2 regions of the Pseudomonas sp. No.21 genome follow, and region 1 is predicted to be linked to the other one. Evidence: predicted binding sites of a transcription regulator. Region 1 holds the regulator's gene; the other holds the start of a gene.
The links. Region 1 encodes sigma-54, which starts transcription at its own class of promoters, with help from an activator protein. Its sites were predicted from a motif close to ANTGGCATNNANNTTGCTNT; they were not measured.

Region 1 (15,898 bases):
CCGCCTGCTGGCGGAGAAGGTCAGCCCCAACGACCACGTCAACTGCGGGCAGAGCAGCAACGACATCATCCCGTCGAGCATCCACGCCAGCGCTGCCATCGAGGTGAGCGAGCGCCTGTTGCCCGCCCTCGGGCACCTGCTCAAGGTGCTCTGCGAGAAGTCCCTTGAAGTTCGCCCCTATGTGAAGACAGGCCGTACCCACCTGATGGACGCCATGCCGGTGCGCATGAGCCAGGTACTGGACGGCTGGGCCCAGCAGGTGCAGAGCAACATCGAGCACCTGCGTGCGCTGATGCCGAGCCTGCAGCAGCTGGCGCAAGGCGGTACCGCCGTCGGCACAGGGATCAATGCGCACCCGCGCTTCGCCGAGCGTTTCTGCGTCGAGCTCAACCTGCTCACCGGCCTGCAATTCACCCCGGGTAGCAACTTCTTCGCCCTGATCGGCTCCCAGGACACCGCGGTGGCCTTGTCCGGCCAGTTGAAGACGGTGGCGGTGACACTGATGAAGATCGCCAACGACCTGCGCTGGATGAACTCAGGTCCGCTGGCCGGCCTGGCCGAGATCGAACTGGAGGCGTTGCAGCCGGGCTCCTCGATCATGCCGGGCAAGGTCAACCCGGTGATCCCCGAAGCCACGGCCATGGTCGCCGCCCAGGTGATCGGCAATGACGCGGCGATCACGGTCGCCGGGCAGTCGGGCAACTTCGAGCTGAACGTGATGTTGCCGGTCATCGCCCACAACCTGCTGAACAGCATCCAGCTGCTCTCGAGCAGCAGCCAGTTGCTGGCCGACCGCGCGGTGGCGAGCTTCCGCGTCAATCAGCCGAAGCTGAACGAAGCGCTGTCGCGCAACCCCATCCTGGTCACTGCGCTGAACCCGATCATCGGCTACCTCAAGGCCGCCGAGATCGCCAAGCAGGCGTACCGGGAGGGCAGGGCGGTGATCGACGTGGCCGAGGAGAACACCGAGCTCGGCCGCGCCGAGCTGGAAAAGCTGCTCGACCCGGAGAAGCTCACCGAGGGCGGCCTCTAGCCGCGACCCGGGTGCCGCCCAGGCGGCGCCCTTCGCCCACCCGGAGGTGGCCGATGGAGTACTGGAAACGAACCATCGAGGCAGGCAACCACTGCTTCCGCGCCGGAGACTGGATCGAGGCGCGCGAGCGCTACCTGCAGGCCCTGGCCCAGGCGCAGATGCTCCTCGAGCGCTGGTCTGACCCGGACCAGGCGGTGGCCGCGTTCGTGGTCTCGCACCACAACCTGGCCGACCTGCACCTGATGCTCGGCCAACCGGAGGAGACTGCCGAGAACCTCTGCACCTGCCACGAGCGCCTGCTGCAGGTGCTGCGTGACACCAGCCTGCCCGAGGCGCTGCGCGACGTTGCCCTGCGCCATAGCCGCTGCACCTACAGCAGCCTGTTGCAGTTCATCCAGGAGCACGGCGCCTATCCCCGCACCGATCGCCTGCTCGGCATCGCCCCTGGGCACTCCTCGCAGGCGACGCCGCACCTTGCCCGCAGCCGCTACTACCACTGAACAAGGACCCGACATGACCTACAGCCTGCCCACGCTGCCCTACGCCTACGACGCCCTGGAGCCGCACATCGATGCACAGACCATGGAGATCCATCACAGCAAGCACCATCAGGCCTACATCAACAACCTCAACGCTGCGCTGGAGGGCAATCCCCTCGGTCAGCTGCCCGTGGAGTCGCTGCTGCGTCGCCTGGCCGAAGTGCCCGAGCCGCTGCGTGGTGCGGTGATCAACAACGGTGGCGGCCATGCCAATCATTCGTTGTTCTGGACCGTGATGTCGCCCAGTGGCGGCGGCGAGCCCCAGGGTACGGTACGGGCGGCCATCGAGGCCGAGCTGGGCGGCTTCGTTGCCTTCAAGGAGGCCTTCACCAAGGCGGCGCTGACGCGTTTCGGCAGCGGCTGGGCCTGGCTCAGCGTGGCACCGGGCAAGCGCCTGGTGGTGGAAAGCAGTGGCAACCAGGACAGCCCGCTGATGAACGGGCACGTACCGATCCTCGGGCTGGACGTCTGGGAGCACGCCTATTACCTGCGCTACCAGAACCGGCGCCCCGAATACATCGGTGCGTTCTACAACGTCATCGACTGGGCCGAAGTCGATCGTCGATACCGTGAGGCGATGGCCTGATGCCCGAACCCGACCTGCACGGCCTGGGCGCCGAAGGGCGCCTGCACCCGCCCAGCCGGGGCGCCATGCTGCCCCTGCTGCCGAGCGGGCTTTCCCTGCGCCAGGTCCTGGGGCTGTGTGTGATGCTCGCCGGTTGCGTGCTGCTGTCCTGGCAGGCGGTGCTGGCTGCCGAGCGTGCGCTGGAACCCCATCTCTGGCATGCCCTGAAGTCGGGCTCGCTGTGTGCGTTGGGCACCGCTGTCGGGACCTTGCCGGTGCTGTTCATGCGCGGCATCTCGGCGCGCACCTCCGACACCCTGCTGGGTTTCGGGGCCGGTGTGATGCTGGCGGCGACGGTGTTCTCGTTGCTGATCCCCGGCCTCGAGTCTGCCGGGCAGCTGGGTTTCTCCCGCTGGTCGGCAGGCTTCCTGATGAGCCTCGGCCTGTTGCTGGGGGCCAGCGCACTGTTCGGCCTTGGCAGGCTGTTGCCGGAGCGGCAGCTGGAGGTCGACACGCGAACCGATCGCCTAGTCCTGGCGCCGCGCATCCTGTTGTTCGTCATCGCCATCGTCCTGCACAACATCCCGGAGGGCATGGCCGTGGGGGTGGCCGCGGGTGCCGGGCTGGCGGGTGCGGACGGCCTGGCATTGGGCATCGCGCTGCAGGACCTGCCGGAGGGGCTGATCATTTCCCTGGTATTGGCGGGGGCGGGTATGTCACGGGGCAGGGCGATGCTGATCGGTGCGGCGTCCGGGTTGGTCGAGCCGCTGTTCGCGTTGCTTTGCGCCTGGCTGGTGCAGGTGTCGGTGCTGCTGTTGCCCTGGGGGCTGGCCTTGGCGGCGGGAGCGATGCTGTTCGCGGTGACCCATGAAATCATTCCGGAGTGCCACCGCAAGGGGCATGAGACCGCAGCGAGCCTGGGGCTGGCGGCGGGCTTCTGTCTGATGATGGTGCTGGATACGGCGCTGGCCTGATCGGCCGATGCTTCACGCGGCGACGCGGGGAGGTGTCGCGCGGCGGTGTGTCAGCGTGCTCTGCGCACCTGGCGCACTTGGCGCCGCTGGGTCGAGGACTGTCTTCACTCGCCTTCGTCGAAGCGATTGTTGATCAGTTCGATCAGCGCGTTGAGCGCATCGTCGTCCTGCTCGCCTTCGGTGTGCAGGTGGATGGAGGTGCCCTTGCCTGCGGCGAGCATCATCACGGCCATGATGCTCTTGCCGTCCACCAGGCTTTCCGGGGTGCGACCGACGCGGATCTGGCAGGGGTAGCGACCGGCGACGCCGACGAACTTGGCGGCGGCGCGGGCATGCAGCCCCAGTTTGTTGATGATGGTGATTTCGCAGGCTGGCATCGCGGCGGGGATCCTTTAACTGAGGTCGCGGTGGCGAACCTGGACGTTCTTCAGGTTGGGTTTGAGTGCCTGCCCGAGGCGTTCGGCCAGGTACACGGAGCGGTGGTGGCCGCCGGTGCAGCCGATGGCGACGGTGACATAGGCGCGGTTGCTGGCGGCGAAGCGCGGCAACCATTTGTTCAGGTAGCCGAGGATGTCCTGGTACATCTCCTCGACATCCGGCTGTGCGGCCAGGTATTCGGCGACGATGGCATCCTGGCCGGAGTGGTCGCGCAGCTCTGGCTTCCAGTAGGGGTTGGGCAGGCAGCGCACGTCGAACACGAGGTCGGCATCGACCGGCATCCCACGCTTGAAGCCAAAGGACTCGACGAGGAAGGCGGTGCCCGGCTCGGGCTTGTTCAGCAGGCGCAGCTTGATGCTGTCGCGCAGCTGATAGAGGTTGAGGTGGGTGGTGTCGATCTTCAGATCGGCCAGGTCCGAAATGGGCGCGAGCAGCTTCGACTCGTCGAGGATGGCTTCGGCCAGGGAGCGGTCCTCGTTGGTCAGCGGGTGCCGCCGGCGGGTTTCGGAGAAGCGCTTGAGCAGGGTCTCGTCATCCGCGTCCAGGTACAGCACGTCGCATTGGATATGGCGGGTGCGGGCTTCTTCGAGCAATTCGGGGAAGCGCTTGAGCTGGCTGGGCAGGTTGCGTGCGTCGATGGACACGGCGACCTGCGGATGCAGCAGTTCGGTCTGCAGCAGGGCGCGCTCGGCCAGTTCGGGGAGGAGGCCGGCGGGCAGGTTGTCGATGCAGTAGAAACCGTTGTCCTCGAGGACGTCGAGGGCGGTGCTCTTGCCTGAGCCTGAACGGCCGCTGACGATGATCAGGCGCATGGCAAGGTCCTAGCGTCCGTTCTGGACGTCCACTACCACCTGATACAGGCTGTCGCTGCTCTGCGCCACGCGCAGGCGGTCGCGCACTTCGGTGCGGTCCAGCATGCTGGCGATCTGGCGGAGCAATTCCAGGTGCTCGTCGGTAGCGGCTTCGGGGACCAGCAGTACGAACAGCAGGTCCACCGGGGCGCCGTCGATGGCGTCGAAGTCGACGGGGGCCTCCAGGCGCAGCACGGCGCTGATGGGCGCGGCGCAGCCGGGAAGCCGGCAATGGGGGATGGCGATACCGTTGCCGAAACCTGTCGAGCCGAGTTTCTCCCGGGCGATCAGGCTTTCGAAGATATCTTGCGAGTCGAGGTCGGGAAGTTCGCGAGCAACCAGGTTGGCGATCTGTTCCAGGACACGTTTTTTGCTGCCGCCCGGCACGTTCACGAGGGAACGGCCGGGGGTCAGGATTTGCTCAAGTCGGATCATAGGAAGGGGAATGTCAGCGGGCGGTTGCGCCCTGCTGGCGGTTCAGCTGCTTTTCCTTGTGTTTGATCAGTTGGCGGTCGAGTTTGTCCGTAAGCAGGTCGATGGCCGCGTACATGTCTTCATGCTCCGCATTGGCCACGACCTCGCCACCGGCGATGTGCAGGGTGGCTTCGATCTTCTGCTTCAGTTTCTCCACCTGCATGATCACCTGCACATTGGTGATCTTGTCGAAGTGGCGCTCCAGTCTGTCGAACTTCTCGACGACATAGTCGCGCAGGGCGTCGGTCACATCCAGTTGATGTCCACTGATGTTGACTTGCATACCGCTTTCTCCTTATTGCCCGTGTGTAAGAGACAGGCTAACGGGCCTGCCACCGGAACACTTTGGCGTGGATCAATCCGCGTCACATCAGCCGCTTGCGTTCGCTGGAAGGCGCTATCCCGAGGGATTCCCGGTACTTGGCGACTGTGCGGCGGGCCACTTGGATACCCTGTGCTTCCAGTAAACCAGCGATCTTGCTGTCGCTCAACGGCTTTTTGGCATTTTCCGCCGCGACCAGTTTCTTGATGATCGCGCGGATGGCGGTGGACGAGCATTCACCGCCTTCGGAGGTGCTGACGTGGCTGGAGAAGAAGTATTTCAGCTCGTATATGCCACGGGGGGTGTGCATGAATTTCTGGGTCGTGACGCGCGAAATGGTCGATTCGTGCATGCCCACCGCTTCGGCGATGTCATGCAGCACCAGGGGCTTCATCGCCTCGTCGCCGTATTCGAGGAAACCGCGCTGGTGCTCGACGATCTGGGTCGCCACCTTCATCAGGGTCTCGTTGCGGCTTTGCAGGCTCTTGATGAACCAGCGTGCTTCCTGCAACTGGTTGCGCATGAAGGTGTTGTCGGCGCTCGAGTCGGCGCGGCGGACGAAGCCGGCGTAGTGCGGGTTCACGCGCAGGCGAGGGACGGCTTCCTGGTTCAGTTCCACCAGCCAGCGCTCGTTGTGCTTGCGCACGATGACATCCGGCACGACGTACTCGGGTTCGCTGGCTTCGATCTGCGAGCCGGGACGCGGATTGAGACCCTGGATCAGCTCGATCACCTGGCGCAGCTCATCTTCCTTGAGCTTCATGCGGCGCATCAGCTGGCTGTAGTCGCGACTGCCCAGCAGGTCGAGATAGTCGCCCGCCAGGCGTTGGGCCTCGCTCAGCCATGGGGTCTTGGCCGGCAACTGGCGCAGCTGCAGGAGCAGGCATTCGCGCAGGTCGCGAGCGCCGACACCCGCCGGCTCGAACTGCTGGATACGACGCAGGACAACCTCGACTTCGTCGAGCTCGACCTCGAGCTCGGGGTCGAAGGCCTCCACGACTTCCTCGAGGGTTTCCTCCAGGTAGCCGTCATTGTTGATGCAGTCGATGAGGGTGACGCCGATCAGGCGATCGGTATCGGACATGGGCGCCAGGTTGAGCTGCCACAGCAGGTGGCTCTGCAGGCTCTCGCCGACCGAGGTGCGGGAGGTGAAATCCCATTCGTCATCATCGGAGCTGGGCAGGCTGCTGGCGCTGGTCTGGTAGACGTCTTCCCAGGCGGTGTCCACGGGCAGCTCACTGGGGATGCGCTCGTGCCACTCGCCGTCTTCGAGGCTCTCGCTCTCGGAAGTGGGAACGCTGGATTCCTGGAAGCTGGATTCCTGGCTGGCGGAGTTGGGCTGCTGCTCGCTTTCGGCCATGGGGTCGGAGTTGTCGAAGTCCTCTCCTTCCTCCTGGCGTTCGAGCATGGGATTGGACTCCAGTGCCTCCTGGATTTCCTGCTGCAGATCCAGGGTGGACAGTTGGAGTAGGCGGATGGCCTGTTGCAGCTGCGGGGTCATCGTCAGCTGCTGGCCCATCTTCAGGACTAGCGATGGTTTCATGGCAGGGGGCTTAGCACCTTATTCGCCGGCGCGCATGCGCCATCCACTACAGGGCGCCGAGGCGCCACCAGGAAGCAAATTATATGCCTGACCTTGAATGATTTTTCTACTGCTCGCAACTTCTGCGTGCAGGGCTGGCCTTCAGAGGCGGAATTCGTGCCCCAGGTAGACTTCCTTGACCAGCTGGTTGGCCAGGATCTCTTCCGCACTGCCTTCGGCGATGAGTTGGCCGTCATTCACGATGTAGGCGGTTTCGCAGATGTCCAGGGTCTCGCGGACGTTGTGGTCGGTGATCAGCACGCCGATCCCCTTCGCCTTGAGGTGGTGGATGATCTGCTTGATGTCGCCCACGGAGATGGGGTCGACACCGGCAAAGGGTTCGTCGAGCAGGATGAACTTGGGGGCAGTGGCCAGGGCGCGGGCGATCTCGACGCGACGGCGTTCACCACCGGACAGGCTCATGCCGATGCTGTCGCGGATGTGGCTGATGTGGAATTCCTGCAGCAGGCTCTCCAGCTCGCGATGGCGGCCGGCGCGGTCGAGCTCCTTGCGGGTCTCGAGAATGGCCATGATGTTGTCGGCCACGCTGAGCTTGCGGAAGATCGAGGCTTCCTGAGGCAGGTAGCCGATGCCGGCGCGGGCGCGGCCGTGCATGGGCTGGTGGGTAACGTCCTGCTGGTCGATGAGCACGCGGCCCTGGTCGGCTTTCACCAGGCCCACGATCATGTAGAAGCAGGTGGTCTTGCCGGCGCCGTTGGGGCCGAGCAGGCCGACGATCTGGCCGCTGTCGATGGACAGGCTGACATCACGTACCACCTGGCGGCTCTTGTAGCTCTTCGCCAGGTGCTGGGCTTTGAGGGTCGCCATTACTGTGCTTGTCCCGCTTGCTGCTCTTTCTTCTTCGGCTGGATGACCATGTCGATGCGCGGGCGCGGGGTGCCGACATTGGTGCCGGTGGCGCGACCTGCGTTGACGATCTGGCGCTGGGTGTCGTAGACGATCTTCTCGCCTTCGAAGGTGTTGCCTTCCTGGATCACCTTGGCCTGGTCGATCAGCACGATGCGCTCGTTGGCGGCGAAGTACTGGATGGTCATGCCGTAGGCCTTGACGATCTGCTTGTCCACCGCAGGCTTCTGCTCGTAGTAGGCAGGTTTGCCGACCGAGGTGAAGACCTCCAGCTCACCCTGGGCGTTCTGGGTGATGGTCACGGTATCGCCGGTGATCTTCAGGGTGCCCTGGGTGATCACGACATCACCGCGATAGACCGCCACACCTTGCTTGTCGTCGAGCTCGGCGCTGTCGGCCTGGACCCGGATCGGCTGATCGCGGTCGCTGGGCAGCGCCCAGGCGCTGGCACTTCCGAGTGCGGCACCCAGGCTGAGCAGTAGGGGGAGGGTTTTAACGAACCTCATGCTGGCCTCTTACGTTGGACTGCAGGATCATCCTGCTGTCATTCAAGTACGCTTTCATTCCTTGTGCCGTGGTAACCCCGTTGGCGGCGTCGATTCTAACGGCTTGCTGGGTTTCCGCATATTGCTTGTCCGGGAACACGGTCAGGCGGCTGGTGGTGAGAATGGTCGGCCGGCCCTTGGCATCGGTGCGTGCAACGCGGACCTTGTCGATCAGTTCCACCTGCTCACCCTCGGGGCCCACCTCGCCGCGCTCGCTCTGCACGTGCCAGGGGAATTCGGTGCCGCGGTAGAGCTGCAGGTCCGGGGTGGTCAGCAGCGTGACGTCGCTGGCCTTGACGTGTTCCAGCTTGGCGGCGGTCATCTCGTAGTGACGCTTGCCGTCTTCCAGGTACTGCACGCTGGAGGCATTGACCACATAGAAGTCGATGGCGTTCTCGTCCGCCTGTGTGCTGGCCTGGCGCTCCATGAAGCTTTCCGGGCGGATGTTCCAGTAGCCCAGCGCGATCAGCAGGGCGGCGACCGGGATCAGGATCAGGGCGAGGCGGAAGTTCTTCGGCATGTTCTGGACCTAGAGGTAGGCGGCCTGCGCAGCGTCGAGGCTGCCCTGGGCGCGCATGATCAGTTCGCAGAATTCGCGGGCGGCGCCTTCGCCACCGCGTGCCCGGGTGGTGCCGTGGGCGTGCTGGCGGACGAAGCCGTCGGCACTGGCAACGGCCATGCCCAGGCCGACGCGGCGGATCACCGGCAGGTCGGGCAGGTCATCGCCGAGGTAGGCGACCTGCTGGTAGTCCAGGCTCAGCTCCGCGAGCAGTTCGTCGAGCACCGCCATCTTGTCCTCGCGGCCCTGGTAGAGGTGCTGGATGCCGAGGTTGCGGGCGCGGCGCTCGACCACCGGGGTGCTGCGGCCGGAGATGATCGCGGTGCGTACGCCGGAGTTGATCAGCATCTTGATGCCGTGGCCATCCAGGGTATTGAAGGTCTTGAATTCGCTGCCGTCGACCAGGAAGTAGAGCTTGCCGTCGGTGAGTACGCCATCGACGTCGAAGACCGCCAGGCGGATGCCCTTGGCGCGTTGCAGCAGGTCGTCGCTCATTCAGATCACCCCGGCGCGGGTCAGGTCGTGGATGTGCAGGGCGCCAATGGGGGTGTCGTTGTCGTCCACCACCACCAGTACGTTGATCTTGTGGTCGTCCATGATCTTCAGGGCTTCGGCGGCGAGCATCTCGGCCCGCACGGTCTTGCCGTGTGCCGTCATCACGTCGTCGATGCTGGCCTGGCGCACGTCCACGCCCTTGTCCAGGGTGCGGCGCAGGTCGCCGTCGGTGAAGATCCCGGCCAGCCTGCCGTCGCTCTCCAGCACGGCGGTCATGCCCAGGCCCTTGCGGGTCATTTCCAGCAGTGCATCGCGCAGCGAGGTGCCGCGCTCGACGCGGGGCAGGCTGTCGCCGCCGTGCATGATGTTCTCGACCTTCAGCAGCAGGCGGCGGCCCAGGGCGCCACCGGGATGGGAGAAGGCAAAGTCCTCGGCAGTGAACCCACGGGCCTCCAGCAGGGCGATGGCCAGGGCGTCGCCCAGTACCAGCGATGCGGTGGTGGAAGAGGTCGGGGCCAGGTTCAGCGGGCAGGCTTCGTGCTCGACGCGGGCGTCGAGATTGGCTTCGGCGGCCTTTGCCAGCGGCGACTGCGGGTTGCCGGTCATGCTGATGAGGGTGATGCCGAGGCGCTTGATCAGGGGCAGCAGGGTGACGATCTCGGCGGTGGAGCCGGAATTCGACAGGGCCAGCACCACATCGTCCGGGGTGATCATGCCCATGTCGCCGTGGCTGGCCTCGGCAGGATGGACGAAGAAGGCCGGCGTGCCGGTGCTGGCCAGGGTCGCGGCGACCTTCTTGCCGATGTGGCCGGACTTGCCCATGCCCACCACCACGACGCGGCCCTTGCAGGCGAGGATCAGCTCGCAGGCACGGACGAAGTCGGCGTCGATCCTGCCGAGCAGGGTGTCGATGGCTTCACGTTCCAGGCGGATGGTGCGGTGTGCGGATTGGATCAGATCGCTGGACTGGCTCATGTGGAGAGTGCAGTTGCCGAGGAAAAGGCGGGGATTATACCGGCAAAGAGTCGTTCGCTCACCCTTCATTGCATGCCCCGGTGGAGAAACCTGTCTCAGGCCTGAACAATGGGGCGCTGCGGCCTTGGGTGGCATTGTGCTGCGATGCTATAGTTCGCCGCCTGTTCGGCCACCCCTCAGGCATCGTGTCCCGGCTGCCGGAGGCGACGTCTTCAGCAGGGATGGCCGCATCGCAAGGAGTACAGATGAGCGCTGATAACGCTTACGCCGTCGAGTTGAAGGGCGTCACCTTCAATCGCGGCACACGCAGTATTTTCCAGAACGTCGATATCCGTATCCCGCGTGGCAAGGTCACCGGGATCATGGGGCCGTCCGGTTGTGGCAAGACCACCCTGCTGCGCCTCATCGCCGCGCAGCTCAAGCCGGCGGCCGGAGAGGTCTGGGTCAACGGGCAGAACCTGCCGACGCTGTCCCGGGCCGACCTGTTCGACATGCGCAAGCAGTTCGGCGTGCTGTTCCAGAGCGGTGCGCTGTTCACCGATCTCGATGTGTTCGAGAACGTCGCCTTCCCGCTTCGGGTGCATACCAAGCTGCCCGAGGAAATGATTCGTGACATTGTCCTGATGAAGCTGCAGGCAGTCGGCCTGCGCGGCGCCATCGACCTGATGCCCGACGAGCTCTCCGGCGGCATGAAGCGCCGTGTGGCGCTGGCCCGCGCCATCGCGCTGGACCCGCAGATCCTCATGTACGACGAGCCTTTCGTCGGCCAGGACCCTATCGCCATGGGCGTGCTGGTACGGCTTATCCGTCTCCTCAACGATGCCCTGGGCATCACCAGCATCGTGGTGTCCCATGACCTGGCGGAAACCGCCAGCATCGCCGACTACATCTATGTGGTGGGGGATGCCCAGGTGCTGGGGCAGGGGACCCCCGCGGAGCTCATGGAGTCGGATAACCCGAGGATCCGCCAGTTCATGAAAGGCATCCCCGACGGGCCGGTGCCTTTTCACTTCCCGGCACCCGATTACCGCAACGATTTGCTGGGAGAGCGTTGATGCGTAAGAAGTCTCCGCTCGAGCGCATCCGCCTGCTCGGGCGTGCCGGCCTGGACGTCGTCGAGGCGCTGGGCCGTTCCACCCTGTTCCTGCTGCGTGCGCTGTTCGGGCGCACCGGCACCGGCGCGGGTTTCCAGCTGTTGGTCAAGCAACTGTATTTCGTCGGCGTACTGTCGCTGCCGATCATCGTCGTATCCGGTGTCTTCATCGGCATGGTGCTGGCCTTGCAGGGCTACAACATCCTGGTGGAGTACGGCTCTGAGCAGGCGGTCGGCCAGATGGTCGCGCTGACCTTGCTGCGTGAGCTGGGGCCCGTGGTCACCGCGCTGCTGTTCGCCGGGCGTGCCGGTTCCGCGCTGGCGGCCGAGATCGGCAACATGAAGTCCACCGAGCAGCTCTCCAGCCTGGAGATGATCGGTGTCGACCCGCTCAAGTACATCATCGCCCCCCGGCTCTGGGCCGGCTTCATATCCATGCCGTTGCTGGCGATGATCTTCAGCGTGGTGGGAATCTGGGGCGGTGCGATGGTCGCCGTCGATTGGCTGGGGGTCTACGATGGCTCCTTCTGGGCCAACATGCAGAACAGTGTCGAATTCACCGAAGATGTGCTGAATGGCGTGCTGAAAAGCGTGGTCTTCGCCTTCGTGGTGACCTGGATCGCCGTGTTCCAGGGGTATGACTGCGAGCCGACCTCCGAAGGGATCAGCCGCGCAACGACTAAAACCGTGGTCTATGCCTCGCTGGCCGTGCTGGGGCTCGACTTCATCCTGACCGCCTTGATGTTTGGAGATTTCTGATGCAAATCCGCACCCTGGAAATTGGTGTCGGCCTGTTCCTCCTGGCCGGGTTGCTCGCCCTGCTGCTCCTGGCGCTGCGCGTGAGCGGCCTGTCGGTCGGTGGCGCCAGCGAAACCTATAAGGTCTATGCGCATTTCGACAATATCGCCGGTTTGACTGTCAGAGCAAAAGTGACCATGGCCGGTGTGACCATCGGCAAGGTCACCGCCATCGATCTGGACCGCGAAAGCTACACCGGCAGGGTCACCATGGAGCTGGAGAAGCGCGTCGACAACCTGCCGACCGATTCCACCGCTTCCATCCTCACTGCCGGCCTGCTGGGCGAGAAGTACATCGGCATCAGCGTCGGCGGCGACGACCAGTTGCTGAAGGACGGCGGCACCATCCGCGACACCCAGTCGGCGCTGGTGCTGGAGGACCTGATCGGCAAGTTCCTGCTCAACACGGTGAATAAGGAAAGCAAGTGAGGACCTTCGACATGATCAAAGCAATGCGTAACGGCCTGCTGGTTCTGCTCGCCGCGCTGCCCCTGCTGGCCAATGCGGCGCCGAGCGCGCGCGATGTGGTGCAGCAGACCACCGACAAGCTGCTCAGCGACCTCAAGGCCAACAAGCAGCAGTACCGCAGCAACCCGGGCGCCTTCTACGACGCGCTGAACGACATCCTCGGTCCGGTGGTGGATGCCGATGGCATCTCCCGCAGCATCATGACGGTCAAGTACTCGCGCAATGCGACCCCGGAGCAGATGACCCGCTTCCAGGAGAACTTCAAGCGCAGCCTGATGCAGTTCTACGGCAACGCCCTGCTGGAGTACGACAACCAGGACATCCGCGTGCTGCCCGCCAAGCAGGAAGATCCCGAGCGCACCAGCGTCGGTATGGAAGTGAAGGACAGCAAGGGTACGGTCTATCCGGTGTCCTACACCATGGTCAACCTCGACGGCCAGTGGATGTTGCGCAACGTGATCATCAACGGCATCAACATCGGCAAGCTGTTCCGCGACCAGTTCGCCGACACCATGCAGAAGAATGGCAACGACCTGGACAAGACCATCGACGGCTGGGCCGAGGTAGTGGCCAAGGCCAAGCAGACCGAGGAAGGCCAGAAGGCTGCCGGTCATGAGTGAGGCAACGCTCAGCACCGGCACCGGCGGGGAGTTGAAGCTCTCCGGTGTGCTGGACTTCCGTAGCGGCCCCGAATTGCGCGAGACCGGCGCCCGGCTGATCCGCGAGCACGGCCTGAGCGACCTGGTGCTGGACTGCTCCGGCGTCGAGAAGTCCAGCAGCGTCGGCCTTTCGTTGCTCCTGGCCTTCATGCGTGACGCGCGCCAGGCCGGCAAGACGCTGACCATCCGCGCCTTGCCCGAGGACATGCGGCAGATCGCCGGCGTCTCCGGGCTCGACGAGCTGCTGCCGCTGGAAGTGTGAAAGACGTCGAAAGCCCTCCGTCAGACCTTGCTCGTGCGGGGTTCGCAGGCGGAGGGCTTTTTTGTATCATGGCCGACCCGCGCGCGTAGGGCGCCGATTGAGGTTGAGCATGCAGGCCGTAGAAGTGAAAAGCCTCCTGGAGGCGAAGCTGCCCGGAACCGAGGTGGTAGTTGAAGGGGAAGGCTGCAACTTCCAGTTGAATCTGATCAGCGACGAGCTGGCCGGCATGAGCCCGGTCAAGCGCCAGCAGCAGGTTTATGCCCATCTGAACGCCTGGATCGCCGATGGCAGCATCCACGCGGTCACCATGAAATTCTTCAGCCGCGCTGGCTGGGCCGAGCGTTCCTGAGCCTACGGGCGACGAGATTCCAAATGGACAAACTGATTATTACCGGCGGCCAACGCCTCGATGGCGAAATCCGTATTTCGGGCGCCAAGAACTCGGCCCTGCCGATCCTCGCGGCCACCTTGCTGGCCGATACGCCGGTCACCGTGTGCAACCTGCCGCACCTGCACGACATCACCACGATGATCGAACTCTTCGGTCGCATGGGCGTGCAGCCGGTGATCGACGAGAAGCTCAGCGTCGAAGTCGACGCCAGCACCATCAAGACCCTGGTCGCACCCTACGAGCTGGTGAAGACCATGCGCGCCTCGATCCTGGTGCTCGGCCCGATGGTCGCGCGCTTCGGTGAAGCCGAAGTGGCGCTGCCAGGTGGCTGCGCGATCGGTTCCCGCCCGGTCGACCTGCACATCCGCGGCCTCGAGGCCATGGGCGCGCTGATCGACGTCGACGGCGGCTACATCAAGGCCCGCGCACCGGCTGGTGGCCTGCGTGGCGCACACTTCTTCTTCGATACCGTGAGCGTGACCGGTACCGAGAACATCATGATGGCCGCCACCCTGGCCAACGGCCGTACCGTGCTGGAAAACGCCGCACGCGAGCCGGAAGTGGTCGACCTGGCCAACTGCCTGATCGCCATGGGCGCGCAGATCCAGGGCGCCGGCACCGACACCATCATCATCGACGGCGTGAAGCGCCTCGGCGGCGCGCGCTACAGCGTGATGCCCGACCGCATCGAGACCGGCACCTACCTGGTCGCCGCCGCTTCCACCGGTGGCCGCGTCAAGCTCAAGGACACCGATCCGACCATCCTCGAATCCGTGCTGCTGAAGCTGGAAGAGGCCGGGGCTCACATCAGCACCGGCAACAACTGGATCGAGCTGGACATGAAGGGCAACCGCCCGAAAGCGGTCAACGTGCGCACCGCGCCCTACCCGGCGTTCCCCACCGACATGCAGGCCCAGTTCATTTCCATGAACGCCGTGGCCGAAGGCACCGGCGCGGTCATCGAGACCGTGTTCGAAAACCGCTTCATGCACGTCTACGAGATGAACCGCATGGGTGCGCAGATCCTGGTCGAGGGCAACACCGCCATCGTCACCGGCGTTCCGCAGCTCAAGGGCGCTCCGGTCATGGCCACCGACCTGCGGGCGTCCGCCAGCCTGGTCATCGCCGGCCTGGTCGCCGAGGGCGACACCCTGATCGACCGCATCTACCACATCGACCGTGGTTACGAGTGCATCGAGGAAAAACTGCAGCTGCTCGGCGCCAAGATCCGCCGCGTGCCGGGTTAGGTGACGCTCGGGCCGACCGCTGACGGTCGGCCCGCACGCACCCTCAAGGGCCCGCAGAGGGCCGAAGCCAAGGACATCCAGTTCCATGCTCACCATCGCGTTATCCAAGGGCCGCATCCTCGACGACACCCTGCCGCTGCTGGCGGAGGCGGGCATCGTTCCCACCGAGAACCCGGACAAGAGCCGCAAGCTGATCATCCCCACCACCCAGGATGATGTGCGCCTGCTGATCGTCCGTGCCACCGACGTGCCGACCTATGTCGAGCATGGTGCGGCGGACCTCGGCGTGGCCGGCAAGGATGTGCTGATGGAGTACGGTGGCCAGGGCCTGTACGAGCCCCTGGACTTGCGCATCGCCCGTTGCAAGCTGATGACCGCTGGCGCGGTCGGCGTGCCCGAACCCAAGGGGCGCCTGCGCGTGGCCACCAAGTTCGTCAACGTCGCCAAGCGCTACTACGCCGAACAGGGTCGCCAGGTCGAAGTGATCAAGCTCTACGGCTCCATGGAGCTGGCCCCGCTGGTCGGCCTGGCCGACAAGATCATCGACGTGGTCGACACTGGCAACACCCTGCGCGCCAATGGCCTGGAGCCCCAGGAACTGATCGCCACCATCAGCTCCCGCTTGGTGGTCAACAAGGCCTCGATGAAGATGCAGCACGCCCGTATCCAGGCGCTGATCGACACCCTGCGCCAAGCGGTCGAGTCGCGACACCACGACTGACACCCGTGCGGCTCCGGCCGCACCCGCCTATCCGTGTCATA
Region 2 (15,898 bases), on a different contig from region 1:
CCTGCCGCCGGCGCGCCGTCGATCTGTACCTTGACGCCACCGTAGGTGATGAAATCGGAGGTCTGCGAGTTGGTGTCCAGGGCGCCGGTGGCCAGTTGCCCGGCCGGCGGGGTCGCCGGGTTGTAGGTGGTCCAGTCATAGCCGACCGGCAGGGTGGCCGGGTCGTAGACCACGTAGCGCTGGGCATCGAGGAAGTGGATGCCGATGGCGTCGGTGGCCGCCGGCGGGTTGCTGGACGGGAAGACCGTGTCGTAGTCCGTCTTGTCGACGACCAGGCCCTGGGAAATGGTCGCGGTGCTGCCGGTCCCCGTGGCGCTCTTGGAGGTGGTCACGCGGTTGGCGTTGAAGACGTTCTCGAACAGGTCCTTGCCGTTGTCACCCAGGGCCAGAAAGTTGCTGCTGGCCACCTGGACCTCGCGCCGGCCTTCGTCGCCCTGGTAGCTGTAGGTGCCGTCGGCATTGCGCACGAAGGGCTGGGTGTCGGCCTGGGAACCGGAAAACAGGTACTTGCCGCTGGCGTCCTTGCTGTTGAGCAGGCTCATCAGCTCGTCTTCGCGCTGCTGCAGCTCGGTGGCCAGGGAAGCCTTGTCGGTGGAGTCCAGGGCACCGTCGCCCGCTTCGACGGCAATCTCGCGGATGCGCTGCATCACGTTGCCGACGGAGGTGAGGATGCTCTCCTCGGAGTTCAGGCTGTTCTTCGCGGCGGTGATGTTGGACTTGTACTGGGCATTGAGCGCCTCTTCCTGGCTCAACTGCAGCAGGCGCACGGAGGCCACGGGATCGTCGGCGGGCGTGAGGATGCGCTTGCCGGTGCTGATCTGCTCCTGGGTCCGGGTCACGTTCGCGTAGTTCTTCTGCAGGCCCGCGACCTGGTTGTTGAAAGCCTGGATAGTCGAGATTCTCATTTCACATCAGCCTCAATTGAAGGCGCCTATGAGTGTATCGAACAGCGCGCGCGCAACTTGAATGACCTGGGCGTTGGCGTTGTAGTACTGCTGGAACTGGATCAGGTTCGCCGCCTCCTCGTCCAGGTTCACGCCCGAGAGCGAGTCGCGGTTCTCCTGCGCCTGGCTCAGCACCGCCTCGCTGGCATCGGAGTTGACCCGCACCTGCGCGGTCAGCGAACCGACCCGCTCCACCAGTCCGCTATAGGCATCGGTGTAGGTGGCGCCGGTGCTGCCGTTGCCGACCACCGGCTTGGTCTGCAGGCCGACCAGGGCCAGGGCGTTGCGGTTGTCGCCGGTGCCCTTGTTGTTGAAGGCCAGGCTGAAGCTATCGCCGCTCTGCGGGGTGCCGCCCATGGTGAATTCGTAGGTGTAGCTGTTGTTGGTCGACGGGTCGGTGTAGTTCAGCCGCAGGGTGTTGGTCTGCCCCGGGGTCAGCGCCGTGGTGGACGGCGACACGTAGCTCAGGGTGGCGCCGGCCGGCAGGGTGCCGTTGAGGGTGTTGGTGGTCGCGTCGAAGGTCAGCGCGATGCCGCTGGCGCCGAACAGGTCCTGCAGGTCGGTGACGTCGATCGGCGAGGGCCCGCTGGTCAGGGCCGGCTGGCTGATGGTGCCGGTGCCACGGTTGTTGGTGGTCGCCTCGGCCCGCGCCGAGCCGGAGAAGGCCAGCTGGTCGGAGGTCTTGAGCACGCTCTCGAAATCCGTGGCGCCGCGCCGGGTCGGCTGCAGGGTGAAACGATCATTGGCCGCCGGCAGCGAGTCCAGCTGCACCTGGAAGCCCTGGTCGTTGCCCGCGGCGTCGGCGAAGGCCAGGGTGTAGGGGCCGGTGCCGGTGACGGTGACCGTCATCGGCGCGTTGTCCGACAGGCGCGTGGCGGTGTAGTTGGTGCCGTCGAAATCCAGGCGGTAGTCGCTGGTACCGAGCTTGCTGGTGTCGGTGATGTTCAGCGTGGCATTGGCGGTGCCGGTGTTGTTGACGTTCGGCAGCACCCGCAGCGACGTCGACTGCGGGTCGTTGATGTTGCCGAACAGCGGACTGCCGGCCCGACCGGCGGAATCCAGGCCCTGCCCCAGCTGCCTGTTGATGGTGTCGGAGAGGGTGATCGCCAGCTGGCCGAGGGCGTTGTACGACTGGTCCAGCGCGGTGTCGCGGTAGGCCAGCAGGCCGCCCATCTCGCCACCGGAGATCTGCGTGGTGATGGTCTGCGAGACGCCGCCTGTGACCAGGTCGATCTGGTAGCGCGACGGGTCGTCGACGCCGGGCTTGGCACGCAGGGTGGAAGCGGTGTTGCCCACCACCAACGGCTGCCCGGTGCCGACGAAGAGGCTGACGCTGCCGTCGCTCTGCTCCAGGGTCTTGACCCCGATCATCTCGGAAATCTGGCGGATGGCCTCGTCACGGGCGTCCAGCAGGTCGTTGGGCTCGGCGCCGCTGGCGCGGGCCTTGGCGATGGCGTCGTTGTAGTTGGCGACGTTGGCGGCCAGGGAGTTGACCTGGGTGGTCAGCGCGCCGAGCTGGTCGTTGATCTGGCTGTTCTGCTTGTCGAGCTGGTCGTAGAGGGTATTGAAGGTGTCCGCCAGGCCCTTGGCCTGGGACAGCACCGCCTCGCGCGCAGCCACCGAGGACGGGTCCTGGGAGGCGGTCTGCAGCGAGGTGAAGAAGCTCTTCAGCGCCGGGCTGATGCCGGTGGTGGTGTTGGACAGCAGGCCGTCGAGCTGTTCGATCTGGCTCTTGAAGGTCTGCAGTTCGCTGTTCTGGCTGGTGGCGGTGCGCAGCTGCGAGGTGAGGAACTCGCTGGCCAGGCGACGCACGTCGACCACCTGGCTGCCGGAGCCGATGTAGCCGCCGCCGGTGAACTGCGGGATGTTCGATTGCTGCACGGCCTGCTGGCGCGAATAGCCCGGCGTGTTCACGTTGCTGATGTTGTGTCCGGTCACCGTCAGGGAGGTCTGCGAGGTGCGCAGCCCGGACAGCCCGATGGATAACAGGTCAGCCATGTCTCATCCTCATGAGCGGGGCACCGCCGACTCGCCGGCCGCTACAGCCTGGTAGGTCTGCATCTGCCGGGCGATCTGGGCGACCTTGCGCGCGTATTGCGGGTCGGTCGCGTAGCCGGCCTGCTGCAGTTCGCGGACGAAACGCTCAGGCTTGTCGGTTACTTCCAGTGCCTCTTGATATCGATCGTTCCCCTGCAGAAAGTTCACATAATCGTGGAAGCTCTGCTGATAGGAATCGTATGCGCGGAACGATGCCGCTTCCTTGACGGCCTGGCCGTCCTTGAATTCGGTGGTCAGGGCACGGGCCGACTGGCCGTCCCAGCCATGGGACTTGATGCCGAACAGGTTGTGGCTGCTGCTGCCGTCCTGCTGGCGGATGATCGATTTGCCCCAGCCGGTCTCGAGCGCCGCCTGGGCCACCAGGTAACGGGGGTCGACACCGATGCTCTTCGCCGCCTCCTGGGCCATGGGCAGCATGGTGTCGATGAACTCCTGCGGCGAGCCGAACGCGGACTTGCCCGGCGCCAGTGGCGGCTGGGCGATGCGCCGGCCGATCACGGCGTCGTTGCCGGCGATGCGGTTGGCGCTGGTCTCGGGGGCGCCATAGGACTTGGCCGGCAGCCAGTCGGAGCCGGCCAGGGCCTGGCTCTGCGCCGGCGCCTGGGCAGCGCCTTCGGCGGCGCTGGCGGAGGGCACGATGCCGGCCAGCAGGCGGTCGGTGAGCTTGCTCGGCAGGCTGATGCGACGCATGGCCAGCAGCCTGGAGTCGTCGCGACCGTCGGCCGGTGCTTCGAGCTTGCTGCCCTTCTGCGGCCAGCTGATGCCGTTGGTCTCGGCCACCTGGGCGAAGGGGTTCGGGCCGGTGGCCTTGGAGACGCCCTTGTTCTTGGTCAGCTGGCGGGTCAGCACGTCGGACAGGCCGATGCCCTGCCCCTTGGAGATGGTCACGGCCAGCTGCTGGTCGTACATGTCCTGGTAGGTCTTGCTCTCGTTGCTGTTGAGGAAGTTGCCCTCGGCGAACACATTGTTGGCCGAGCGCATGGCCTTCATCATCTCGTTGAGGAACAGCGACTCGAATTCCTGGGCGACCTTCTTGATGTTCGCGTCGCTGTCCCGATCCTTGCCCACCTTGAACTGGGCCATGCGGTTGAGGTCGGTGTACGCGCCGGTATCGACGGGGCTGCCTGCGCCTATTCCTGCCGAGAGTCTGGAGTCCATGGCCGCCTCCTCAGATCACGATCAGGTCGGCCTGGAGGGCGCCGGCTTGCTTGAGCGCCTCGAGGATGGCCATCAGGTCGGAAGGCGCGGCGCCCACCTGGTTCACCGCACGGACGATCTCGTCCAGGGTGGTGCCGGGGCCGAACTTGAACATCGGCTTGGCTTCCTGGTCGGCGTTGACCTTGGAGCGCGGCACCACGGCGGTCTGCCCACCGGACAGGGCACCGGGCTGGCTGACGATGGGGTCTTCGGTGATGGTCACGGTCAGGCTGCCGTGGGTGACGGCGGCCGGCTGCACCTTGACGTTCTGGCCGATGACGATGGTGCCGGTGCGCGAGTTGATGATGACCTTGGCCACCGCCTGGCCGGCTTCCACTTCGAGGTTCTCCAGCACCGACATGTAGTCGACGCGCTGGCTCGGGTCCATCGGCGCGGTGACGCGCACCGAGCCGCCGTCCAGCGCCTGGGCGACGCCCGGGCCGAGCAGTTCGTTGAGCTTGTCGACGATGTTCTTGGCGGTGGTGAAGTCCGGGCGATTGAGGTTCAGGGTCAGGGTGTTGCCCTGGTCGAAGCCGCTGGGTACCGGGCGCTCGACCGTGGCACCGGCGGGAATGCGGCCGGACGACGGAACGTTGACGGTGATTTTCGAGCCGTCGCTGCCTTCGGCGTCGAAGCCGCCGACCACCAGGTTGCCCTGGGCGATGGCGTAGACGTTGCCGTCGATGCCCTTCAGCGGCGCCATCAGCAGGCTGCCGCCGCGCAGGCTCTTGGCGTTGCCGATGGACGAGATGGTGACGTCGATGGCCTGGCCCGGCTTGGCGAAGGGCGGCAGGTCGGCGTGGATGGACACGGCCGCGACGTTCTTCAGCTGCACGTTGCCGGAGCCGGCCGGCACCTTGATGCCGAACTGCGCCAGCATGTTGTTGAAGGTCTGCAGGGTGAAGGGCGTCTGGGTGGTCTGGTCGCCGGTACCGTTGAGGCCCACCACCAGGCCGTAGCCGATCAGCTGGTTGTTACGCACGCCCTGAATGCTCGCCAGGTCCTTCAGCCGTTCGGCATGGACGGTCGTGGCGGCGAGCAACAGGCAGAGGGCAGCGGTCAGTCGTTTCATCTTCGCAATCACCTGCTCAGAACGGCCACAGCGGGCTCATGAAGAAGCGGTCGAACCATCCTGGCTGGCTGGCATCGGCGAAGGCGCCGGTGCCGGAATAGGTGATGCGCGCATCGGCGATGCGGTTGGAGGAGACGCTGTTGTCGGTGCCGATGTCGTCGGCGCGGACCAGGCCGGCGATGCGCACCAGCTCGTCGCCGGTATTGAGGGTCATCCACTTCTCGCCGCGCACGGCGAGGATACCGTTGGGCAGCACTTCGGAGACGGTGACGGTGATCGAGCCGCTGAGGCTGTTGCTCTGCCCCGCCTGGGAGTTGCCGCTGGTGTCGCGGGAGCCGCTGTAGCCGACGTCCATGGACAGGTTCTCCGCCTTGAGCGGGTTGAGGCCGGTGCTGGGGTTGTCGACCCGCACGCCGCCGCCGAACAACGAGGTCAGCCCGAGGTTGGCCGTGCTGTCCTTCTGGATCTGCGAGGTGGCGTTCTTGCTGGCCTGGGTACGCTCGTTGAGGGTGATGGTGATGATGTCACCGACACGATACGCCTTGCGGTCGTCGTAGAGATTGGTTTCGAAGCCGGCCTGATAAATGGAGCCGTTGTTCTGCGCGGCGGGCATGGGCGTGCGCGGCAGGACGGGGGCGTAATAGGGATCGTTCGGTTTGGCGGCCGGCGCGACGCACCCGGTGAGCAGGTGGGCGGCGAGCAGCGAGACAGGAAGGATCAGCCGGTTCATGACAACTTACCTCGGGGGTATTACAGGTTCTGCGAGAGGAATCCGAGCATCGAGTCGGCCGTGGAGATGACCTTGGAGTTCATCTCGTAGGCGCGCTGGGTGGTGATCATGTTCACCAGCTCCTCGACCACGCTGACGTTGGAGTTTTCCAGGGTGTTCTGCAGCACGTTGCCCAGGCCGGTCAGGCCGGGGGTGCCGACCTGCGGCGCACCGCTGGAGGCGGTCTCCAGGAACAGGTTGTTGCCGATGGCCTGCAGGCCGCCGTAGTTGACGAAGTCGGCGGTCTGGATGTTGCCGATCACCTGCGGGGTGGGGTTGCCGAAGGTGGTGACGGATGCGGTGCCGTCCTCGCCCACGGTGAAGGTCTGCACCTCGGCCGGCAGCACGATCGCCGGCTCCAGGGGATAGCCCTGGGAGGTGACGACCTGGCCGTCGGAGTTCAGGTGGAAGCTGCCATCGCGGGTGTAGGCGACGGTGCCGTCCGGCATCAGGATCTGGAAGAAGCCACGGCCGTTCACCGCCAGGTCGAGCGGCTGCTCGGTGGTCTGCAGGCTGCCCTGGGTGAAGATCTTCTGGGTGCCGGCGATGCGCACGCCGGTACCCAGTTGCAGGCCGCTGGGCAGCTCGCTGTCCTGGGTGCTCTGCGCGCCGGGCTGGCGGCGGATCTGGTACAGCAGGTCCTCGAACTCGGCGCGATCACGTTTGAAACCCGTGGTCGATACGTTCGCCAGGTTGTTGGAAATGGTGGTCAGGTTCATGTCCTGAGCCGCGAGGCCCGTCTTGCTGACCCAGAGTGCCGGAAGCATCTTCGTTCTCCTCGGGCGCCGGTTTCATGGCGCCGCGTACTGGTAATTAGCTGAGTTGCATGACCCGTGCCATCGCCGAAGCATCGTCTTCGGCGGTGCGCATCATCTTCACGTGCAGTTCGAACTGGCGGGACAGCGAGAGGATCGCGGTCATCTCTTCCACCGCGTTGACGTTGCTGCCCTCGAGGAAGCCCGAGGTCACCTGGACGGCGCCATCCACCGGCGCGGGCTGGCCGCTCTTGAGGCGCATCAGGCCGTCGGTGCCCTTTTCCAGCTGCTTGAGATCGGGGTTGACCAGCTTGATGCGGTCGACCTCGGCCATCACGTTCGGGGCCTCGCCCAGGGAGCGGATGCTGATGGTGCCGTCGGCGCCGATCTCCACCTTCTGCTCCGGCGGGATGGCGATGGGACCGGCATTGCCGATCACCGGCAAACCGTCGCCGGTACGCAGCTGGCCGAGGGCGTCGACCTGCAGGCTGGCGGTGCGTACATAGGCTTCGCTGCCATTGCCCGACTGCACGGCGATCCAGCCCTGGCCACCGATGGCGATGTCCAGGTCGCGTCCGGTTTCCTGCATGGAGCCCGGTGTGAAGTCGGTGCCGGGGCGCTCGCTCATGGCGTAGACGCGCGCCGGAAAGGTGTCGCCGAACACGGGCATGGAACGGGCCTGCTCGTAGTCGCGACGAAAGCCCGTAGTGGAAATGTTCGCCAGGTTGTTGGCGTGGGCGCGCTGGGCCAGGGTGTTCTGGCTGGCGCCTGACATGGAGACGTACAGCATCTTGTCCATGGGGTTCTCCGAGTGGGCTTTTGACGCCCGCTGACTCTTTGCAGGCTATTCAGCAATTGCTGTGCCAGAAACGGAGAAATAAGTGCAAGCCACTGATACAGAAGGGAAAAACAAAAAGAAAAAGGCCCAAGCAAGGGGCCTTCGAATGCCGTGGCGGCGAGGGGCTGCCGCCAGCGGCAAGGTCCTTGCCGCCCGATGACCCGGGCGGCAAGCACTACTCAACGCAGGTTGATGATGGTCTGGGTGACTGCGTTCTCGGTCTCGATGGTCTTGGCGTTGGCCTGGTAGTTGCGCTGCGCCACGATCAGGTCGACCAGCTCGGTGGAGATATCGACGTTGGAGGCTTCCAGGGCGCCGGACTGCAGGGCGCCCAGGGTGCCGGAGCGCGGGGTGCCGATGACCGGCTCGCCGGATTCGGAGGACTGCACCCAGGAGGTCTTGCCCACCGGGGTCAGGCCCTGGACGTTGGCGAAGTTCGCCAGCACCACCTGGCCCTGGATCTTCGACTGGCCGTTGGTGTAGCGGGCGAAGATGTTGCCTTCGTCGTCGATCTCCAGGCCCGACAGCTGGCCGGTGGTGTAGCCGTCCTGGGCGACCTTGGTCACCGCGAAGGCGCTGGAGAACTGGGTCGAGCCGCGGATATCGAAGCTGATGGTCGGCGCGGCGGCGGCGCCGTTGGCACTCCACACCGGCGGAGTGGCGCCGTTGGACTGCGCCGGCACCCAGCCGGTGATGCCCAGGGTGCCGTCGGCGTTGACGGTGAAGCCGCCCGTGCCGGTGAAGGTGGTGGTGTCGAGCTGGCCGGAGCTGGTGAAGCCCACCGTGGTGTTGATCGGCGCAGTGCTGGCCGGGTTGGTCGGGTTGCGACCGTCGATCAGCACGTTCATGGTCCAGGTGTTGGCCGGGGTGGCCGCCTTGACGAAGTACTGGGTCATGACGTGGGCGTTGCCCTGGGCGTCATAGATGTTCACCGAGGTCGACGAGTTGTAGGTGGTCGGGTCGGCCGGGTCGAACGGCGTCTTGGTCGGCACCGTGTTGGTGGAGTTGAGGTTGAACGGCTGGGTGATGGTGGTGGTGGCCTTGGGCTGCTGGTTGTTGGTCTGGATCACCAGGTCGCCGACCACGCCGCTCTGCAGCGCACCGTTGGCATCCACCGAGTAGCCCTGCAGGCGATAGCCGTTGTTGTCGACGATGTAGCCGTTCTTGTCGGTGCCGAAGTAGCCGGCGCGGGTGTAGCTGATGGCGCCGTTGTTGCTGGTGATGAAGAAGCCGTTGCCGTTCACCGCCAGGTCGAGGGCGTTCTCGGTGTAGTCGATGGTGCCCTGGTTGTAGAGCTGGGCGACGTTGCCCAGCAGCACGCCGCTGCCGATGGTCTTGCTGCCGGAACCGAGAACGGAGGCCGAGTACAGGTCCTGGAACTCGCCACGGGATTGCTTGAAGCCGACGGTGCCGGCGTTGGCGATGTTGTTGCCAGTGATATTGAGGTCACTGGAGGCGGCGCGGATGCCGCTGAGTCCGATATTGAACGACATGGGATGCTCCTGTAACGCCGGCGCCGCCGACGATTATTGACCGATGACCTTGACCTTGGAGAGTGCGACGCTGCCCAGCCCGGCGAGGTTGAGCGTCATCTCGGCACCATTCAGGCCGAGGGTGACGCTGTCCACGTTCGCCGGCAGGTTGGTGGACATCGCCACCGTCTTGCCGTCGATGGCCGCCTCGGCCTGGAAGGTGTAGGTACCGTTCGGCGCGACGTTGCCGCTCGAATCCTTGCCGTCCCACATGAAGCTGACCTGGCCGGCACTCTGGGCGCCCAGGTTGATGCGGTTGACGGTGTTGCCCTTGCTGTCCAGCACGTTGACATAGACGTTGGTGCTGGCGCCGGTGAGGTTGATGCTGCCCTTCATTGTCTCGCTGGTGTCCACCACCGCCTTGTTGGTGGTGACGATGACCTTGCGGCCGACCAGGGAGGACGCCTGCAGCGCCTGCGAGGACTGGGTGCTGGAGAGGATGCTCTCGACACTGGTGTTCAGGTTGTCGAGACCTTCCACGGTACTGAACTGGGCCAGCTGCGCGACGAACTCGCTGTTGGTCTGCGGGTCCAGCGGGTTCTGGTTGTTCATCTGAGCCACCAGCAGCTGCAGGAACTGGTCCTTGCCCAGCGAGCTGTCCTTGGTCTTGTCGTTGTCCTTGAGCTTGTACTGGTCGAGGACCGAGCTGCTCGAAGTTCCGCTTACGCTGTCAACGCTCATCTTGTTCCCTCACTCGCGCCTTACTGACCCAGGGTCAGTACGCGCTGCATCATCTGCTTGGCGGTGTTCATCATTTCGACGTTGGTCTGGAAGGCACGGCTGGCGGAAATCATGTCGGCCATCTCCTCCACCACGTTGACGTTGGGGTAGTACACGTAGCCATCGGCGTTGGCAGCCGGGTGGTTCGGCTCGTAGCGCGGGGTCAGGGCGCTCTGGTCTTCGATCACACCGAGCACCTGCACGCCACGACCGGATTCGTCCTCGCCGGCGAACAGCGAGGCGCTGCCGCCGTTCTCGCTGTTGAGCTGGCTCTGGAACATGGTGGCGAAGACCGGGTGGCGGGCACGGTAGGTCTGGTTGAGGCTGGAGGACACCGTCTCGGCGTTGGCGATGTTGCTGGAGATGGTGTTCAGGCGAGTGCTCTGGGCACTCATGCCGGTGCCGGCAATGTTGAAGACGCTGGACAGTGACATGGTGGTGATCTCCCCTTATTCGCCGCGCAGGGCGTTGACCAGCCCTTTGAACTTGCTGTTGAGCAGGGTGAAGCTGGCCTGGAACTGCATGGAGTTCTCGGTGTAGGTCGACTGTTCCTGCTGCAGGTCGACGGTGTTCTGATCGATCGAGGGCTGGAACGGAATGCGGTACTTGAGGCTTTCGTCGAACAGGCTGGCGCCTTCGGCGGCGATGTGGCGCGCGTTGGTCAGGTTGGCATGGAAGGTGCCCTTGCTGTTCTCCACCTGCTGCTGGAGCACGGCCTTGAAGTCCAGGTCACGCGCCTTGTAGTTGGGCGTGTCGGCGTTGGCGATGTTGTTGGCCAGCACTTCGGCACGCTGGGTGCGGAAGCTGAGGGCCTTTTCATGGATGCCGAGGGCGCTTTCGAAGCTGATGCTCATGTCTCTAACCTTTGCCGAGTGGCAGTTCGGTTTACCTGCCTGACATTCAGCAAAGGCTGTGCCAACTTTTAAATTCCTTTATTTTCAATAGTTTGCGATAAATCCGAACGGCAATCGCAGCGGCAACGGCAAGGCATTACCGCTTTTGCCGGCACTGGCGGCAACGTGCACGGGTGGTCATTGCCGCTGGGCGGCAACGGCCGATGCGGGGCTTGCCGCTCCGCCCTCTCCTTTCATCTGCGTGGTCTAGGCTTTGGTTTCCGCTTGGCGGCAGCCGCTGCGCAACGCCGCCATCGCCCCTTGATCGATGAACCCGAGGAGATCGAAATGCCCATCGAAAAAGCCCTGTACCGCGCCTACGCCGAAGCCTACGGCGGCCGTGAAGGCCGTGCCGTATCGTCCGATGGCGTGCTGGATGTGAAGCTGACCACGCCCAAGGAACTGGGCGGGCCGGGAGGTGAAGGAACCAACCCCGAGCAGTTGTTCGCGGCCGGCTATTCGGCGTGCTTCCTCGGTGCCATCAAATTCGTGGCCGGCAAGGAGAAGGTCACCCTGCCGGACGATGCATCCATCGAAGGCATCGTCGGGATCGGCACGCTGCCAACCGGTTTCGGCATCGAGGTGGAGTTGCGCATCTCCCTGCCGGGCATCGACAAAGCGGTGGCCAAGGACCTGATCGACAAGGCGCACGTGGTGTGCCCCTATTCCAACGCGACCCAGGGCAACATCAACGTGACCCGCACGCTGGTGTGAGGACACACGCCACCGTTGCGGCGCAAATGAAAAGGGAGGCTTTCGCCTCCCTTCTTCATTTCACCCACGGGTCATTTGACCTTGTAGATGATCCCCGGGCTGCACTGCACCATCTGGTACAGGTCCGGCAGGCCGTTGAGCGCCTCGGACGCGCCGAGGAACAGGTAGCCGCCGGGTTTCAGCGTGGCGTGGATGCGCGTGAGGATGTCCTTCTTCACCTCGGCGGAGAAGTAGATCAGCACGTTGCGGCAGAAGACGATGTCGAACTTGCCCAGTGCCGCGTAGCTGTCCAGCAGGTTCAGCGGGCGGAACTCGACACGGTTGCGGATCGCCGGCTTGACCACCCAGCGCCCCGGCCCCTTGGGGTCGAAGTAACGGGTCAGGCGCTCCTGGGAGAGCCCGCGCCCCATCGCCAGGCTGTCGTACTCGCCGGCCTTGCAGGCGGCGAGCATGGCGCTGGACAGGTCGGTGGCGACGATGCGCACGCCGGCCTTGAGCTGGCCGAGGTTGGTCTTCTCGAACTCGTCGATCGTCATGGACAGGGAGAACGGCTCCTGCCCGGACGAGCTGGCCGCCGACCAGATGCGCAGCGGCTGGTTGGGCGAGGCCTTGATCATCTCCGGCAACACCCGGCTCTTCAGTACCTCGAAGGGATAGGTGTCGCGAAACCACAGGGTCTCGTTGGTGGTCATGGCATCGACGACCTGCTCGCGCAGGCCGCCACGGGGGGAACCCTGGATCTTCTGGATCAGCTCCCCCAGGGTCTTGATGCCGTTTTGCTCCATCAGCTTGTTAAGGCGGCTGGATACCAGGTACTGCTTGTTGCTTCCCAGCAGGATGCCGCAGGTTTTTTCCAGGAAGGTCCGGAACTGCTCGAAATCCAAGTTACCTGAAGACACTAGGCCCGCCTCATTCATATCTGTTTCCTGGGGGAGTCATCCCTCAGCCGCCATCAGCGATTCTGATCCGCTCGATCACCCGCGCCGCCAGGTCGTCGGGTCGGAACTTGGCGAGGAAGTCATCCGCGCCGACCTTCTTCACCATCGCCTGGTTGAACACGCCGGAGAGCGAAGTATGCAGGAGGATATGCAGTTTCTGCATTCTCGCATCGCCTCGGATCTCCGCCGTCAGCGTGTAGCCGTCCATTTCCGGCATCTCGATGTCGGAAATGATCATCAGCAATTCCTTTTCCGGCGCCTTGCCCTGCTCGACCATGTCGTGCAGGTAGTTGTAAGCCTGGCGACCGTCGTTGAGCGCCGTGACCTCGACGCCCACCGTCTCCAGGCAGCGGATCAGCTGCTTGCGGGCTACCGAGGAGTCGTCGACGATCAGCACCCGCTTGGTGACGGCACTGGCCTGGGTGTTCTGGTCGATCACGCCCTCGGAAATGACTTCGGAAGTCGGTGCGACCTCGGCGAGGATCTTCTCCACGTCGATGATCTCCACCAGGTTCTTGTCGACCCGGGTAACCGCGGTCAGGTAGTGCTCACGACCGGTCCCCTTGGGTGGCGGATGGATCTCCTCCCAGTTCATGTTGACGATGCGCTCCACCGAGCGCACCAGGAAACCCTGAACCTTGGTGTTGTATTCCGTGATGATGACGAAGCTGTTCTTCAGGTCATCCAGCCCGCGTCGACCGGTGGCCATGGCCAGGTCGAGGATGGGAATGGTGCCCCCGCGGATATTGGCCACACCGCGAACCACCGGGCTCGACTTGGGCATGATGGTGAGCTTGGGGCATTGCAGCACCTCCTTCACCTTGAACACGTTGATCCCGTAGAGCTGGGTCCCATCCAGCCGGAACAGCAGCAACTCCAGCCGGTTCTGACCGACCAGTTGCGTACGCTGGTTAACCGAATCCAATACACCGGCCATGCCAGGACTCTCCCGTTGTTAGCTTCAGCACGCTTCGCCTTAGAGTAGCAGGCGGCACGAGCCTTGCTTTTGATCTTGATATGAACGCTATGACGACGATTTTCCGACACACGATGGCACAACGCCGCCATCTTTTTAAGGCTCTTTTACTTGTTTTGCTCGGCCTCGGCCACAACGGCGCCTCGGCTGAGGAACTCACGTCGCCCGAAGTCCTTATCGGCTCCACCCAAGGCTTTCTTGAGTTCACGGTGGAGGATTATCTGCAGACCAACAATATCCAGGGTCGTTACGACATTCAGATCAACCGTCTCGACCCACGCCTGCGTCTCGCCGCCTGCGACAGGGAATTGACGGTCGCACTGGAAAGCCCGGCACAACCCATAGGCCGGGTGACCGTCAGCGTGCGCTGCGAAGGCAGCACGCCGTGGAGCATCTATGTCCCCGCGCAGGTGCGGCTGTTCCGGGAAGTAATAGTAGTAGCCCGTCCGCTACGCAGGGGGGCGGTCGTCACCTCGGATGACTACAACCTGGTGGAACGCGAAGTAGGCCTGCTCAACCAGGGCTACCTCACCGACCCCGCACAGGCCGAAGGCTTCAAGCTGACCCGCGCCGTGGTCGCCGACCAGGTGCTGGCGCCGGTGCACCTGGAGACCGCCGAGGTGATCCGCAAGGGCGACCAGGTGGTGATCACCGCCAGGAGCAGCAGCATCAGCGTGCGCATGCCAGGCGAGGCCTTGTCCGATGGCTCGCCGGGGCAGCAGATAAGAGTGCGCAACCTGCAGTCCAAGCGCGTTGTCAAAGCCCGGGTAGTAGGCCCGGGCCAGGTCGAAGTGGCAATGTAGGCACGGGTCTTGTATGCAAATACGCCATCTCGTGTAAAGTGCCGTTCCGACGTCACTTGCAGGTCCGGAAAAAAAGTCCGGAAATTTGCCTAAAGTTTCGTTAGGCATTGCCGATAGCGTCGGTAAGCGTCCAAACACCCAGAGGTTCTGCATCATGGTCATCGACTTCAACCGGCTGAATAACGCCGCTACGCCGCCCGGTACGGGCCGTACGAGCAACGCCCAGGCCGGCGGCAAGAACGAAGCCGTCTCCAGCTCGACGACTCCGTCGCAGGCTGCCACCACCGACGCGGCCAAGACCGCCAAGACCGGTGAGAACGTGCAGCTCAGCAGCGAGGCGCAGAACCTGCAGAAAGCCACCGACAAACTGCGTGACCTGCCCACCGTGGACAAGGAACGCGTCGAAAAAATCAAACAGGCCATTGCCGACGGCTCCTATCAGGTAGACAGTCAGCGCGTGGCCAGCAAACTGCTCGACTTCGAATCCCAGCGCTAGTCCCACGGCAGCGCTGGGGATATTGGACGCCCAATCCCCAGAGCCCGCGATGCAAGACACTATCCTGCTCGACCTGTTCACCCACGATATCGGCCACGCCCAGCGCCTGCTTGAGCTGATCGATACCGAATTCAAGGCCCTCACCGAGCGTGACCTGGGCCATCTCGAAAAGATCCTCGCCGACAAGCAGCCCCTGCTCGCCCTGCTCGATGCCCACGGCAAAGAGCGCACCGAAGCCCTCCTTGCGCTGGACCTGACCGCCGACCGTGCCGGCCTGCACAAGCTCGCCGAAACCTCGCCACTGGGGGCCGACCTGATCGCCCGCAGCGAGGAACTGAGCGCCGTGCTCGAGCAGTGCCAGACCGCCAACCAGCGCAATGGCCGATTGATTCGTGCGAATCAGGCCTCGGTCGGCAGCACCCTGGCGATTCTGCGTGGTCAGGATGCTCCCAGCCTCTATGACAGCCGTGGCGGTGCCGCTAAAATCCCGCGACAGCGCCCGCTCAGCCAGGCCTGATAACAATAAAGGTACGACGACATTACCGGCACGATGCCAGTATGCTAGTGCCGGAAGTCATTCGTGCTTGGAGAGTCCTGGAACGTGTCCAATGCGTTTATCGAAGAAGATGGCCCCCAACCACCCAAGGTGCTCAAGGCGCCGGTGGAGATCCTTGCCAATCTTCGTCTGCTGCAGCAAAACCACGACCCGCTGATCATCACCTTCAACGAGCGCAGCCAGCGCTTCCAGACCTACCTCGTCGAGATCGACAAGGACAAGAAGATGCTGGCCCTCGACGAGATGATCCCCAACGATGGTGAGCGCTACCTGCGCAATGGCGAGAGCTTCCGCCTGGAAGGTTTCCGCGATGGCGTGCGCATCGCCTGGGAATGCCCGCAGCCCGTGCGCGTCGGGGAGTTCGAAGGCGACGCCTGCTACTGGTGCCCGCTGCCCGACGAGGTGATCTACCACCAGCGTCGCAATGCCTTCCGCGCTCCGCTGATGCTCAGCCAGCTGGCGGTGGTGGAACTGGCCGGCGACAAACTGCCCAAGGGCCTGCCCGGGCACATGCTGGATATCTCCGCTACCGGCTGCAAGCTGCGCTTCACCGGCGATCTCACCAGCCGCCTGCAGCCTGGCCAGGTCTATGAGCGCTTCAGCGCCCAGCTGCCGGTCGGCACCCTGGTCGCCGCCG

Region 2: flgB (flagellar basal body rod protein FlgB) is a predicted target of sigma-54. The motif match lies at 10,786-10,805, and genes of this name have one in related genera.

What each region holds. Positions count from the first base shown of each region.
Region 1 covers NZ_BAAJNO010000006.1:274,862-290,759, reverse strand. The annotation lists gene fumC (class II fumarate hydratase FumC) at 1-1,033, shown strand, start outside; gene ACYJSS_RS14490 (tetratricopeptide repeat protein) at 1,087-1,533, shown strand; gene ACYJSS_RS14485 (superoxide dismutase) at 1,547-2,158, shown strand; gene ACYJSS_RS14480 (ZIP family metal transporter) at 2,224-3,111, shown strand; gene ACYJSS_RS14475 (HPr family phosphocarrier protein) at 3,216-3,488, opposite strand; gene rapZ (RNase adapter RapZ) at 3,504-4,361, opposite strand; gene ptsN (PTS IIA-like nitrogen regulatory protein PtsN) at 4,371-4,835, opposite strand; gene hpf (ribosome hibernation-promoting factor, HPF/YfiA family) at 4,849-5,157, opposite strand; gene ACYJSS_RS14455 (RNA polymerase factor sigma-54) at 5,240-6,739, opposite strand; gene lptB (LPS export ABC transporter ATP-binding protein) at 6,881-7,606, opposite strand; gene lptA (lipopolysaccharide transport periplasmic protein LptA) at 7,606-8,151, opposite strand; gene lptC (LPS export ABC transporter periplasmic protein LptC) at 8,138-8,710, opposite strand; gene ACYJSS_RS14435 (KdsC family phosphatase) at 8,720-9,244, opposite strand; gene ACYJSS_RS14430 (KpsF/GutQ family sugar-phosphate isomerase) at 9,245-10,219, opposite strand; gene ACYJSS_RS14425 (ATP-binding cassette domain-containing protein) at 10,465-11,274, shown strand; gene mlaE (lipid asymmetry maintenance ABC transporter permease subunit MlaE) at 11,274-12,071, shown strand; gene mlaD (outer membrane lipid asymmetry maintenance protein MlaD) at 12,071-12,538, shown strand; gene ACYJSS_RS14410 (MlaC/ttg2D family ABC transporter substrate-binding protein) at 12,550-13,197, shown strand; gene ACYJSS_RS14405 (STAS domain-containing protein) at 13,190-13,498, shown strand; gene ACYJSS_RS14400 (BolA family protein) at 13,608-13,847, shown strand; gene murA (UDP-N-acetylglucosamine 1-carboxyvinyltransferase) at 13,871-15,136, shown strand; gene hisG (ATP phosphoribosyltransferase) at 15,222-15,857, shown strand.
Region 2 covers NZ_BAAJNO010000014.1:44,843-60,740, reverse strand. The annotation lists gene flgL (flagellar hook-associated protein FlgL) at 1-905, opposite strand, end outside; gene flgK (flagellar hook-associated protein FlgK) at 918-2,942, opposite strand; gene flgJ (flagellar assembly peptidoglycan hydrolase FlgJ) at 2,952-4,160, opposite strand; gene ACYJSS_RS25535 (flagellar basal body P-ring protein FlgI) at 4,171-5,280, opposite strand; gene flgH (flagellar basal body L-ring protein FlgH) at 5,288-6,001, opposite strand; gene flgG (flagellar basal-body rod protein FlgG) at 6,022-6,807, opposite strand; gene ACYJSS_RS25520 (flagellar basal body rod protein FlgF) at 6,854-7,594, opposite strand; gene flgE (flagellar hook protein FlgE) at 7,813-9,126, opposite strand; gene flgD (flagellar hook assembly protein FlgD) at 9,160-9,846, opposite strand; gene flgC (flagellar basal body rod protein FlgC) at 9,867-10,319, opposite strand; gene flgB (flagellar basal body rod protein FlgB) at 10,335-10,739, opposite strand; gene ACYJSS_RS25495 (organic hydroperoxide resistance protein) at 11,067-11,492, shown strand; gene cheR (protein-glutamate O-methyltransferase CheR) at 11,564-12,391, opposite strand; gene ACYJSS_RS25485 (chemotaxis protein CheV) at 12,435-13,367, opposite strand; gene flgA (flagellar basal body P-ring formation chaperone FlgA) at 13,448-14,209, shown strand; gene flgM (flagellar biosynthesis anti-sigma factor FlgM) at 14,364-14,705, shown strand; gene ACYJSS_RS25470 (flagella synthesis protein FlgN) at 14,755-15,222, shown strand; gene ACYJSS_RS25465 (flagellar brake protein) at 15,307-15,898, shown strand, end outside.